Regions from separate parts of the Rhodoferax sp. LS1P39 genome, predicted to be linked through region 2. Evidence: predicted binding sites of a transcription regulator. Region 2 holds the regulator's gene; the other holds the start of a gene.
What was found. Region 2 encodes NrdR, which represses ribonucleotide reductase genes. Its sites were predicted from a motif close to CACNANATNTNGTG; they were not measured.
Positions count from the first base shown of each region.

Region 1: a site for NrdR is predicted at 2,272-2,285, ahead of AC097O_RS22785 (ribonucleoside-diphosphate reductase subunit alpha). Genes of this name have one in related genera too.

Region 1 covers NZ_JBWMAV010000020.1:50,645-55,974, forward strand. The annotation lists gene AC097O_RS22775 (sigma-54-dependent transcriptional regulator) at 1-1,445, shown strand, start outside; gene ampD (1,6-anhydro-N-acetylmuramyl-L-alanine amidase AmpD) at 1,426-2,037, shown strand; gene AC097O_RS22785 (ribonucleoside-diphosphate reductase subunit alpha) at 2,423-5,330, shown strand, end outside.
Region 2 covers NZ_JBWMAV010000001.1:137,115-142,444, forward strand. The annotation lists gene AC097O_RS00495 (lytic transglycosylase domain-containing protein) at 1-543, shown strand, start outside; ZMP/ZTP riboswitch at 558-721, shown strand; gene glyA (serine hydroxymethyltransferase) at 770-2,014, shown strand; gene nrdR (transcriptional regulator NrdR) at 2,034-2,477, shown strand; gene AC097O_RS00510 (GspH/FimT family pseudopilin) at 2,571-3,197, shown strand; gene pilV (type IV pilus modification protein PilV) at 3,210-3,989, shown strand; gene AC097O_RS00520 (PilW family protein) at 3,986-5,098, shown strand; gene AC097O_RS00525 (pilus assembly PilX family protein) at 5,108-5,330, shown strand, end outside.

The DNA.
Region 1 (5,330 bases), on a different contig from region 2:
AGCCCCCTTCAACCTTAGCCGCATCCGTCCTGGTGGTGGACGACGAGCCCGACCTGCGCACGCTGTACGAGCTGACCCTGCTGCGCGAGGGCTACCGTATCGACACCGCCGCCAACCTGCAGGAGGCCCGTGTGCTGCTGGAGAGCAAGCGCTTTGACGTGGTGATCACCGACATGCGCCTGCCCGACGGCCTGGGCCTGGCCTTGCTGCACGGCCTGAAAGCCCAGCAGCGGCCCGAGCGCGTCATCGTCATGACCGCCTACGGCTCGGCCGAGAACGCCGTCGAGGCCCTGAAGGCCGGGGCCTTCGACTACCTGACCAAGCCGGTGGACCTGAAGCAGTTCCGCGCCGTGGTGGTCTCGGCCATCCAGGACACCAGCCAGGCCGCACGGTCTGTAACCAACAGCGAAAAAGCCCCCTTGCGCTTATCTGGTGCGCACGGAGCGCTACAAAAACTGGTAGGAACCTCGGAGGCCATGCAAGGGGTCAAGCAGCGCATCGTGAAGGTGGCGCGCAGCATGGCCCCGGTGCTGGTGCGCGGCGAATCGGGCACTGGCAAGGAGCTGGTGGCCCAGGCCCTGCACGCCAACAGCCACCGCGCCGCCGGGCCGCTGGTGGCGGTGAACTGCAGCGCCATCCCCGAGAACCTGCTGGAAGCCGAGTTCTTTGGGGCCAAGAAAGGCTCGTACACCGGCGCGCTGCAAGACCGGCAGGGCTACTTCCAGGCGGCCCGCGACGGCACCCTGTTTCTGGACGAGATCGGCGACCTGCCGCTGGCCATGCAGTCCAAACTGCTGCGCGCCATCCAGGAACGCAGCGTGCGCCCGCTGGGCTCCACCCAGGAGGACGCGGTGGACGTGCGCATCGTCAGCGCCACCCACAAGGACCTGGCCGCCGATGTGCGGGCCGGGCGCTTCCGGCAGGATTTGTACTACCGGCTGAATGTGATCGAAATCGCCGTGCCCCCGCTGCGCGAGCGCCGGGGCGACCTGCCTGCGTTGTGCGAGGCGCTGCTGGCCCGCATCGCTCTGGAGTCCGGCATGCCGGTGCCCCTGCTGTCGCCCGAACTGCTGGCCCAACTGGCCAGCCACCCGCTGAGCGGCAATGTGCGCGAGCTGGAGAACCTGCTGCACCGCGCCGTGGCCATGGGCGATGGCGATGCGCTGCATGCCGACTTTGACGCTACCGAGCCGACCCCGCTGGCGGAGAGCAGCTTGTCCACCGCCACTTTCACCGCTACCGCGCCGTCCACCGGCATCCCCAACGACCTGCAAGCCTTTTTGGACCAGCAGGAGCGCGACATCCTGGTCAAGGTGCTGCAGGAGACCGGCTTCAACCGCACCGCTACCGCCCAGCGCCTGGGCCTGAGCCTGCGCCAGATCCGCTACCGCATCGAGCGCCTGAACATCGCCACACCGCAAGACAATGAACCCCAAGACCCCTGACACAAAGCCCGCGCCGCAAGCCCCGCTGTGGCGCAGTGGCTGGTACCGGTTTGCCCACCAGCACCCCTCGCCCAACTTCGGCCCCCGGCCCGTCGGTGCGCGCACCGACCTGGTGGTGGTGCACTCCATCAGCCTGCCGCCGGGCCAGTACGGTGGCAACCATGTGCAAGCCCTGTTTGGCAACACGCTGGACTGGAGCGCCCACCCGTATTTCGAAAGCATCCGCGGCCTGCAGGTGTCAGCCCACTTCTATATCCGCCGCCAGGGCGAGCTATGGCAATTTGTGAGCGCCGACGACCGGGCCTGGCACGCCGGTGTCTCACAGTACCGGGGCCGCAGCAACTGCAACGATGACTCCATCGGCATCGAACTTGAGGGCCTGGAGGGCGAAACCTTCGAGCCCGCGCAGTACGACACCCTGGTCAGCCTGCTGGCCGCGCTGGTGCCCGCCTACCCCATCCACCATGTGGCGGGCCACGAGCACATCGCGCCGGGCCGCAAGCACGACCCAGGGGTCGGCTTTGACTGGCAAGCGGTGCAGCGCGGCACCGGCTGGGACGCACGCTACTTTCCACCGGTGGAGCAAAAATAAAAATGTAACAATGCGGGCCCTTCCGCGTGGCCCCGGCGGCGCGGGAGCCAGGCACTGTACCGTTTTGCAAGGCAAATGCCCCGCCAAGCCGCTTGTTTACTGGATGTGCATACCGTCTGCCTGATGGAACAACGCTTGCCGGACGATTGCCACCACAAGGCCCGCAAAGCCCCAGACCGCCGTGGCCATCCAGGTCGCGATACACTACCGGTAGTGGCTTGAATTGATTCCAGACCCTATATATAGTGCCTGACTTGCATTGCAAAGTGGCCCCATTCCCTAACATAACGTGAAAGTTGGGTGGGCTCTTTACCGCTTTTTGCAGAAATCCCCCGCCCGTTTCAGCCCGCCCCATCCACTCCTACCGTCAGCCCCCAAGGAAACCATGCAAACTGCATTGAACACCCCCTCCGCCGTCCAGCCGCTGCAACCTGCCCTGCCTCCCCATGACCCGGCTCCCCGGTCGGACCGCAGCGATGCCAGTGCGCCCGAGATGCTGGCGCACTACCAGATCATCCGCCGCAACGGCGCCGTGGTGCCTTTCGAGCCGGGCAAGATCGCCATCGCCATGATGAAAGCCTTTTTGGCCGTGCATGGCACGCAGGGCGCGGCCTCGGCCAGCGTGCGCGAAGTGGTGGACACACTGACCCAAGGCGTGGTGCGCGCCCTGGTGCGCTCGCGCCCCGGTGGCGGCACTTTCCATATCGAAGACGTGCAGGACAACGTGGAACTGGGCCTGATGCGTGGCGGTCACCACGAAATCGCCCGCGCCTATGTGCTGTACCGCGAGCGCCACACGCAAGAACGCGCCAAGCAGGTCGCCGAGCAGGCCCCTGCCGCCCCGGTGTTGCACGTGCTGGACGACGGCCAGCGCGTCGCCCTGGACACGGCCCGCCTGCAACAGCTGATCGAGCAGGCCTGCGCCGGTTTGGGCAGCGAAGTCACCGCTGCGCCCATCGTGGCCGAGACCATGCGCAACCTGTACGACGGCGTGCCCATGGAAGAGGTCTACAAGGCCGCCATCCTGGCCGCCCGGACCCTGATCGAAACCGATCCCGACTACACCTACGCCACCGCCCGTCTGCTGCTGCATACCATCGCCAAAGAGGTGCTGGGTGCCGACCTGACGCAGGCCGAGCTGGCCGCCAAGTACGTGGATTACTTCCCCCAGTACATCCAGAAAGGCGTAGACAACGAGCTGCTGGATGCCGCCCTGCTGACCTACGACTTGCCGCAACTGGCCGCCGCCCTGAAGCCCCAGCGCGACCTGCAGTTCGACTACCTGGGCCTGCAGACCCTGTACGACCGCTACTTCCTGCACGTGCGCAAGACCCGCATCGAGCTGCCCCAGGCCTTCTTCATGCGCGTGGCCATGGGCCTGGCGCTGAACGAACCCCAGCGCGAAGCCCGCGCCATCGAGTTCTACGAAGTGATGTCGTCGTTCGACTTCATGTCCAGCACGCCCACGCTGTTCAACAGCGGCACGCTGCGGCCCCAGCTCTCCAGCTGCTACCTGACCACCGTGCCCGACGACCTGGACGGCATCTACGAATCCATCAAGGAAAACGCCCTGCTGTCGAAGTTTGCCGGTGGCCTGGGTAACGACTGGACCCGCGTGCGCGCCCTGGGCAGCCACATCAAGGGCACCAACGGCGAATCCCAAGGCGTGGTGCCGTTCCTGAAGGTCGTCAATGACACCGCCGTGGCGGTGAACCAGGGCGGCAAGCGCAAGGGCGCAGTCTGCACCTACCTGGAAACCTGGCATCTGGACATCGAAGAGTTCCTGGAGCTGCGCAAGAACACCGGCGACGACCGCCGCCGCACCCACGATATGAACACCGCCAATTGGGTGCCCGATCTGTTCATGCGCCGCGTCATGGAAGGCGGCAGCTGGACCCTGTTCTCGCCCAACAACGTGCCCGACCTGCACGACAAGTTCGGCGCCGAGTTCGAAGCCGCCTACGTGGCCTACGAAGCCCGCGCCCAGCGCGGTGAGATCAAGCCTTCGCGCACCCTGCCCGCCAGCGACCTGTGGCGCAAGATGCTGACCATGCTGTTCGAAACCGGCCACCCCTGGATCACGTTCAAGGATGCCTGCAATGTGCGCAGCCCCCAGCAGCACGTGGGCGTGGTGCACTCCAGCAACCTGTGCACCGAGATCACCCTGAACACCAGCGATTCTGAGACCGCCGTCTGCAACTTGGGCTCGGTGAATCTGCTGCAACACATCAAGGATGGTCAGCTTGACCACGCCAAGCTGCAAAAAACCATCACCACGGCCATGCGCATGCTGGATAACGTGATCGACATCAACTACTACGCCGTTCAAAAGGCCCGCACCTCGAACATGCTGCACCGCCCGGTCGGCATGGGCCTGATGGGCTTCCAGGACAGCCTGTACGCGCTGCGCATTCCCTACGCCAGCGAGGCCGCCGTGGCCTTTGCCGACACCTCGATGGAAGCCATCTGCTACTACGCCTACTGGGCCTCCAGCGAGCTGGCCAAGGAACGCGGCCAGTACTCCAGCTACAAGGGTTCGCTGTGGGACCAGGGCATCCTGCCGCTGGACACCCTGGATCTGCTGTCCCAAGCCCGCGGTGGCTATGTGGATGTGGACCGCTCCTCCACCCTGGACTGGGGCAGCCTGCGCCAGAAAATCCAGGCAGACGGCATGCGCAACTCCAACTGCGTGGCCATTGCGCCCACCGCCACCATCTCCAACATCATTGGCGTGGATGCTTCGATCGAACCCTGCTTCGGCAACCTGTCGGTCAAGTCCAATCTGTCGGGCGAGTTCACCGTCATCAACAGCTACCTGGTGCACGACCTGAAACGCCTGGGCCTGTGGGACAACGTGATGCTGATGGACCTGAAGCACTTCGACGGTTCGCTGCAATCCATCGACCGCGTGCCGCATGAAATCAAGGCGCTGTACCGCACCGCGTTCGAAGTCGAAACCACCTGGCTGGTGGAGGCCGCCTCGCGCCGCCAGAAGTGGATTGACCAGGCCCAGTCGCTGAACATCTACATGGCCGGTGCCTCGGGCAAGAAGCTGGACGACACCTACAAGCTGGCGTGGACGCGTGGCCTCAAAACCACCTACTACCTGCGCACCCGCAGTGCCACCCATGTCGAGAAATCGACCGTGGCCGCAGGCCGCATGAACGCCGTGTCGTCGGGCCAGACACCCAGCCAAAAGATGAGCGCCATCGACACCGCCGCCATGGCTGCGCGCCAGCAAATGAACGCCGATGCTCTCAGCGCCAGCCCCGCCACCGACATCAAGTTTTGTG
Region 2 (5,330 bases):
CAACAGGCCGCCGTGGCTTATTGGCTTAGCAAAAAATACCGCGTGGCGGCTGAACCGGTCAGCGCCCTGGTTGCGGAGGCGTACGACCTCGGCAAGCGCGCCAAACTGGACCCCACCTTGATCTTGGCGGTGATGGCCATCGAGTCGGGTTTCAATCCCTTCGCCCAAAGCCCCGTGGGGGCCCAAGGTCTGATGCAGGTAATGACCCGTGTCCACACAGAAAAATACGATGTATTCGGCGGAAAATTGGCGGCATTTGATCCCTTGACCAATTTGCGCGTAGGGGTCAAGGTCTTGCAGGAATGCATTGCCCGCGCAGGCTCGGTAGAAGGCGGCCTGCGCTACTACGTGGGTGCAGCCAACATCCCGGACGATGGTGGTTATACAAGCAAAGTGATGGCCGAGCACGGCCGCCTGCAACAGGTCGCGGCGGGCCGCGCGACATCCACCGCCGCCCCGCGTTCCGTACCGGTAGTTGCACCCGCATTGAAGACACAAGCTCCGGCAGAGGAAGACAAAGTCGCCTTGCTCGCCAACTACTAAGCCTCCGTTACACTAATGAGGTACGCAACTGGCGATAGGCGTGACCCCTTGCGGGTGCTCACGCTGACGTGGACCACCGGTGCAGGCTTTTTCACAAGGCCCACCGGGCAACCACTGGGAAGCGTACCGCCAAGGCCGAAAGGCCTTCGGCGTTCAGCCGTTCGCCTGGGCAGCACTTGCTTCACCGCAAGGACCACCGTATTGACTACCAGGTTAAAGGACTGCCATGTACGACCGTACGATTCTCGTAGAACAAACCGATCCCGAGCTGTTCGCTGCCATCCAGGCGGAAAACGCCCGCCAGGAACACCACATTGAGCTGATCGCCAGCGAAAACTACGCCTCGCCCGCCGTGATGGCCGCGCAAGGGTCGCAGCTCACCAACAAGTATGCCGAAGGCTACCCTGGCCGCCGCTACTACGGTGGCTGTGAATATGTTGATGTGGCCGAGCAACTGGCAATTGAACGCGTCAAGCAAATCTTTGGTGCTGAAGCAGCCAACGTACAACCGCACTGTGGCGCATCGGCCAACGAAGCCGTATTCCTGGCCTTTCTGAAGCCCGGCGACACCATCATGGGCATGAGCCTGGCCGAAGGTGGCCATCTGACCCACGGAATGGCGCTGAACATGAGCGGCAAGTGGTTCAACGTCGTGTCATACGGCCTCGATGCCAATGAAGCCATTGACTATGACGCAATGGAACGCAAGGCCCATGAATCCAAGCCAAAACTAATCATTGCGGGTGCCAGCGCTTATTCTTTAGCTATTGATTTTGAACGCTTCGCCAAAGTGGCCAAAGACGTGGGTGCGATTTTTATGGTGGACATGGCCCACTACGCCGGGCTGATTGCTGCTGGCATCTACCCGAATCCCGTGCCGCATGCCGACATCGTGACATCGACCACGCACAAAAGCCTGCGTGGCCCCCGTGGCGGCATCATCCTCATGAAGTCGCAGTTTGAAAAAGCCATCAACAGCGCCATCTTCCCAGGCCTGCAAGGTGGTCCGCTGATGCATGTGATTGCGGCCAAGGCGGTTGCTTTCAAGGAAGCACTTGCCCCAGAATTCAAGATATACCAACAACAGGTGCTGAAAAATGCCCAGATCGTTGCCGAAACCCTGACCCAGCGCGGTCTGCGCATCGTCAGCGGGGGCACCCAAAGCCACCTGATGCTGGTCGATTTGCGCGCCAAGGGCATTACTGGCAAAGAAGCCGAGGCCGTGCTGGGCAGTGCCCACATGACCATCAATAAGAACGCCATCCCCAACGATCCCGAAAAGCCCATGGTCACCAGCGGCGTGCGCATCGGCACCCCCGCCATGACCACGCGCGGTTTCAAGGACGAAGAGGCCCGCGCCACCGCCCATTTGGTAGCGGATGTGCTGGACAACCCGCGTGAAGAAGCCAACCTGGAAGCCGTGCGCGCCAAAGTAGCGGCACTGACCAGCCGTTTCCCCGTCTACCGTTAAGCACGGAACCACAGCCCCCATGAAGTGCCCCTTCTGTGGCCATAGCGAAACCCAGGTGGTCGAGACCCGCGAGTCCGACGACGGCGACCTGGTACGTCGCCGCCGCCGATGTGGGGGCTGTGAGCAGCGCTTTACCACCTACGAACGTGCCGAGGTGGCATTGCCGACCGTAGTCAAAAAAGACGGTAGCCGCGCAGATTTTGACCGCAAGAAACTGCACGCCTCCATGCGGTTGGCGCTGCGTAAACGCCCAGTCGGCATAGAGCAAGTCGATGCCGCGATGGACCGTATCGAGCGCACGCTGCTGTCCAGTGGCGCCAAAGAAATGGCAACCTCCAAGCTGGGCGAGTTGGTCATGCGCGAACTCAAGAACCTAGACAAAGTAGCTTACGTGCGTTTCGCTTCGGTGTACCGCAGCTTCGAAGATGTCGACGAGTTCAGCCGCTTGATCAAAGACATCTGATAAAGCCGCAAAAGACCGCTGCAATGGTGCCAGCGGTCAATTTCTCGGGATAAGCGGCAGGGTAAATCCAGCGTATGGCTGCAAAATCCCGCCATGCGTGCTCAAACGACCCAAGACAACCCAGACCGGCAACGAGGTTTCACTCTCATTGAAATGCTGGTCACGATTGCCATTTTGGGCATATTGACGGCGCTGGCGGCCCCATCTCTGCGCACATTTATCGTTCGGAACACCTTTTCGACTATCAACAACGAGTTCAGCGCCAGTATTTTGCGGGCCCGCAACGAAGCAGTCAGCAAAAACATGTGCGTCACCATGTGCATGAGTAGTTCGGTGGACACAACTACTGGTAACGGCCTCACATGCCTGGGGAGTGGACAGGATTGGCAAGTCGGCTGGATTGTGTTTTTGAATCCCGAATGCAACACCACCATAGACAGGCCTCGGGAAACGAACGCCGCAGGCACGTTGGTAAATGCACCTGAGAACATGCTCCTCGTCCGGCGTGCAGGCAACCCTGACTACAGCCTGATGTCCCAAAGCACCACCCAGAAAATTCTTTTCAACCCTCGCGGCAATGCCACCTTGGGTGCTGCAGGCCGATTCGATCTCACCTACACCAACAACACATTGTCCAACGCCTACGGCTCCAGCATCTGCATGGACCAGATGGGGCGTACCCGGCCAGTACCGGCGGCAGCGGTGTGCAATACGTATTAACAGGCGAATACCGTGCGGAAAACACTGCCCCACTCTTCTCCACGCCCCAGCCAGGCCAGGGGTGTCACACTGATCGAGGTGCTGATAGCCATTGTGATTCTGTCCATAGGTTTACTGGGCATCGCTGGCTTACAGGTAGCCACCGCCAAATTCAAACTGGGTAGCCAAACCCGCGCCATTACTGCATCGCTCTATGCCGAGTACGCCGACATGGCACGGCTCAACCCCGATATGCTGGGAAAAAACTGGATGGATGGCGGGGCAAACAAAGCGATTCCTACGCATACGGGCTACAGTTCGCTTTATGCATTCCCAGCCTACTCAGACACTGCCACCTATGCCCAAAATCCGGATGCGTTAGCCAATAGCTACCCCACGGGTAGCAAGTGGGCCACCCAGCAAGCCGTGACCGATGCCAGCCTGGCCAGCCAAATAGCGACGGCCAATTGCGAAAGCGGTAGCGACATATGTGCACCGGACGAACGCGCAACCTTTGAAATGCTGACCTGGCGCCAGCGGGTACGTGCCAGCCTGCCACAAGGCGCAGTGTTTGTGACAGGCGACCGTAGCACGGGCATCGTCGTTACCCTGATGTGGATGGACAAGGACAACACCGACAAAACGGCCTCTACCAACGATGGCACCACCGCCACACAAGCCAATTTGGTGACCGCCACGCAGTGCAGCACACTTAGTAGCACAACGATCGGACTGGCTCGCCAAACCTGCTGTCCTGATGCCGCAGAAGCACCTGCCGGCGTACGCTGCAACCGTTTCTCGTTCACACCATGACACCGATGCCCCACCACTCCGCACGCCAGCGTGGGGTCACGCTGGTAGAACTGATGGTCACGATTGCCATCACCTTGTTTTTGATCGCTGCTGCCGCCTATGTGTACCTGGGCACGCGCGAAACACAGAGAGCCATCGATCGCAATGGCAGCAACGCAGAAACCGGCACTTTCGTGTTGCAGTTGATTGGTCGCGACATCATGAAGTCAGGCTACTACCCCGCCAATGTCTCGCGAGTCACCCCAGACGAAGGTTTCCCCGAGCTCGCAAGCTACCCGCCGATCAAGCTCGCAGAGAACAGCGCACTGGCAACCGACTGGACACCGCCTACTCCGCAAGCCGCTTATCTGTCCGGCCTGTTCGGCTGCGACGGAGCCCGTTACAACCCTGCAGCCACTCCTCCCTGCGGTACACCATCAGACACTGAACCCGACTCGCTGGTAGTTAATTACTTTACCAACGACACCATGGACATCAATGTGGGTGACCGGTTTGACTGCACCGGAGCGGACGTCACCAACAACGTCAGTACCAGCAACAACAACCGGCGAAACACCGCACAACCCAACTTGCCCCCGTTGCAACCCTTGTTTGTGTCCAACCGGTACGCCATCTCTGACCTCAAAAAAACCGAGATAGATAAACAAGAGGTCACCACGCGCAGCTTTGCGTGCGTCGGCAATGGCAGTGGCGACAACGCCGGCAGCTCTGGCATCCCATACCAACCCATGATGGCAGGCATTGAAGACATGCAGATCACGTACGGGGTTTTTGCAACCACGGCTCCCAGTTCCGACAACATGGCCCGCCGAACGCCTGACAAGTACCTCACGGCCACCGAAGTGAGTGCGCTGTCCACGGTGTCGGTAGAGTTTGGCGCTTTGGGGGTAACGCCTTTGCCGCCATGGTCGCGGGTTGTTTCCGTGCGCGTGTGCGTGATGGCCAGAAGTATTGGAGCCAGCCCCAAGATCACCGCCGCAACCGATGCAGAACGCAAATACCTGGACTGCAAAGGTGTGGAGCAAACCCAATCTGCCAGCGACAAGAGCTTGCGCAAACGCTTTGTCCAAGAATTTGCGGTACGCAACCGGCTGAACCAGGCTTACTAGTCTCCCAACATGACACGGTCCACAAACCTCACGCCGCGCCCACGCCCCCAAAAGGGGGTGGCCTTGGTCATGGTGCTGCTTTTTTTGGTCGCCATTACCGGTATCACGGTATGGGCGGCGCGCCAGTCCATGCTGGGTGAAGGCATGGCCCGCAACCAGCAAGACATGGAAGTTGCACGGCAGGCGGCAGAGTCTGCTCTGCGCGATGCCGAACGGGATATCGAAAATTCGG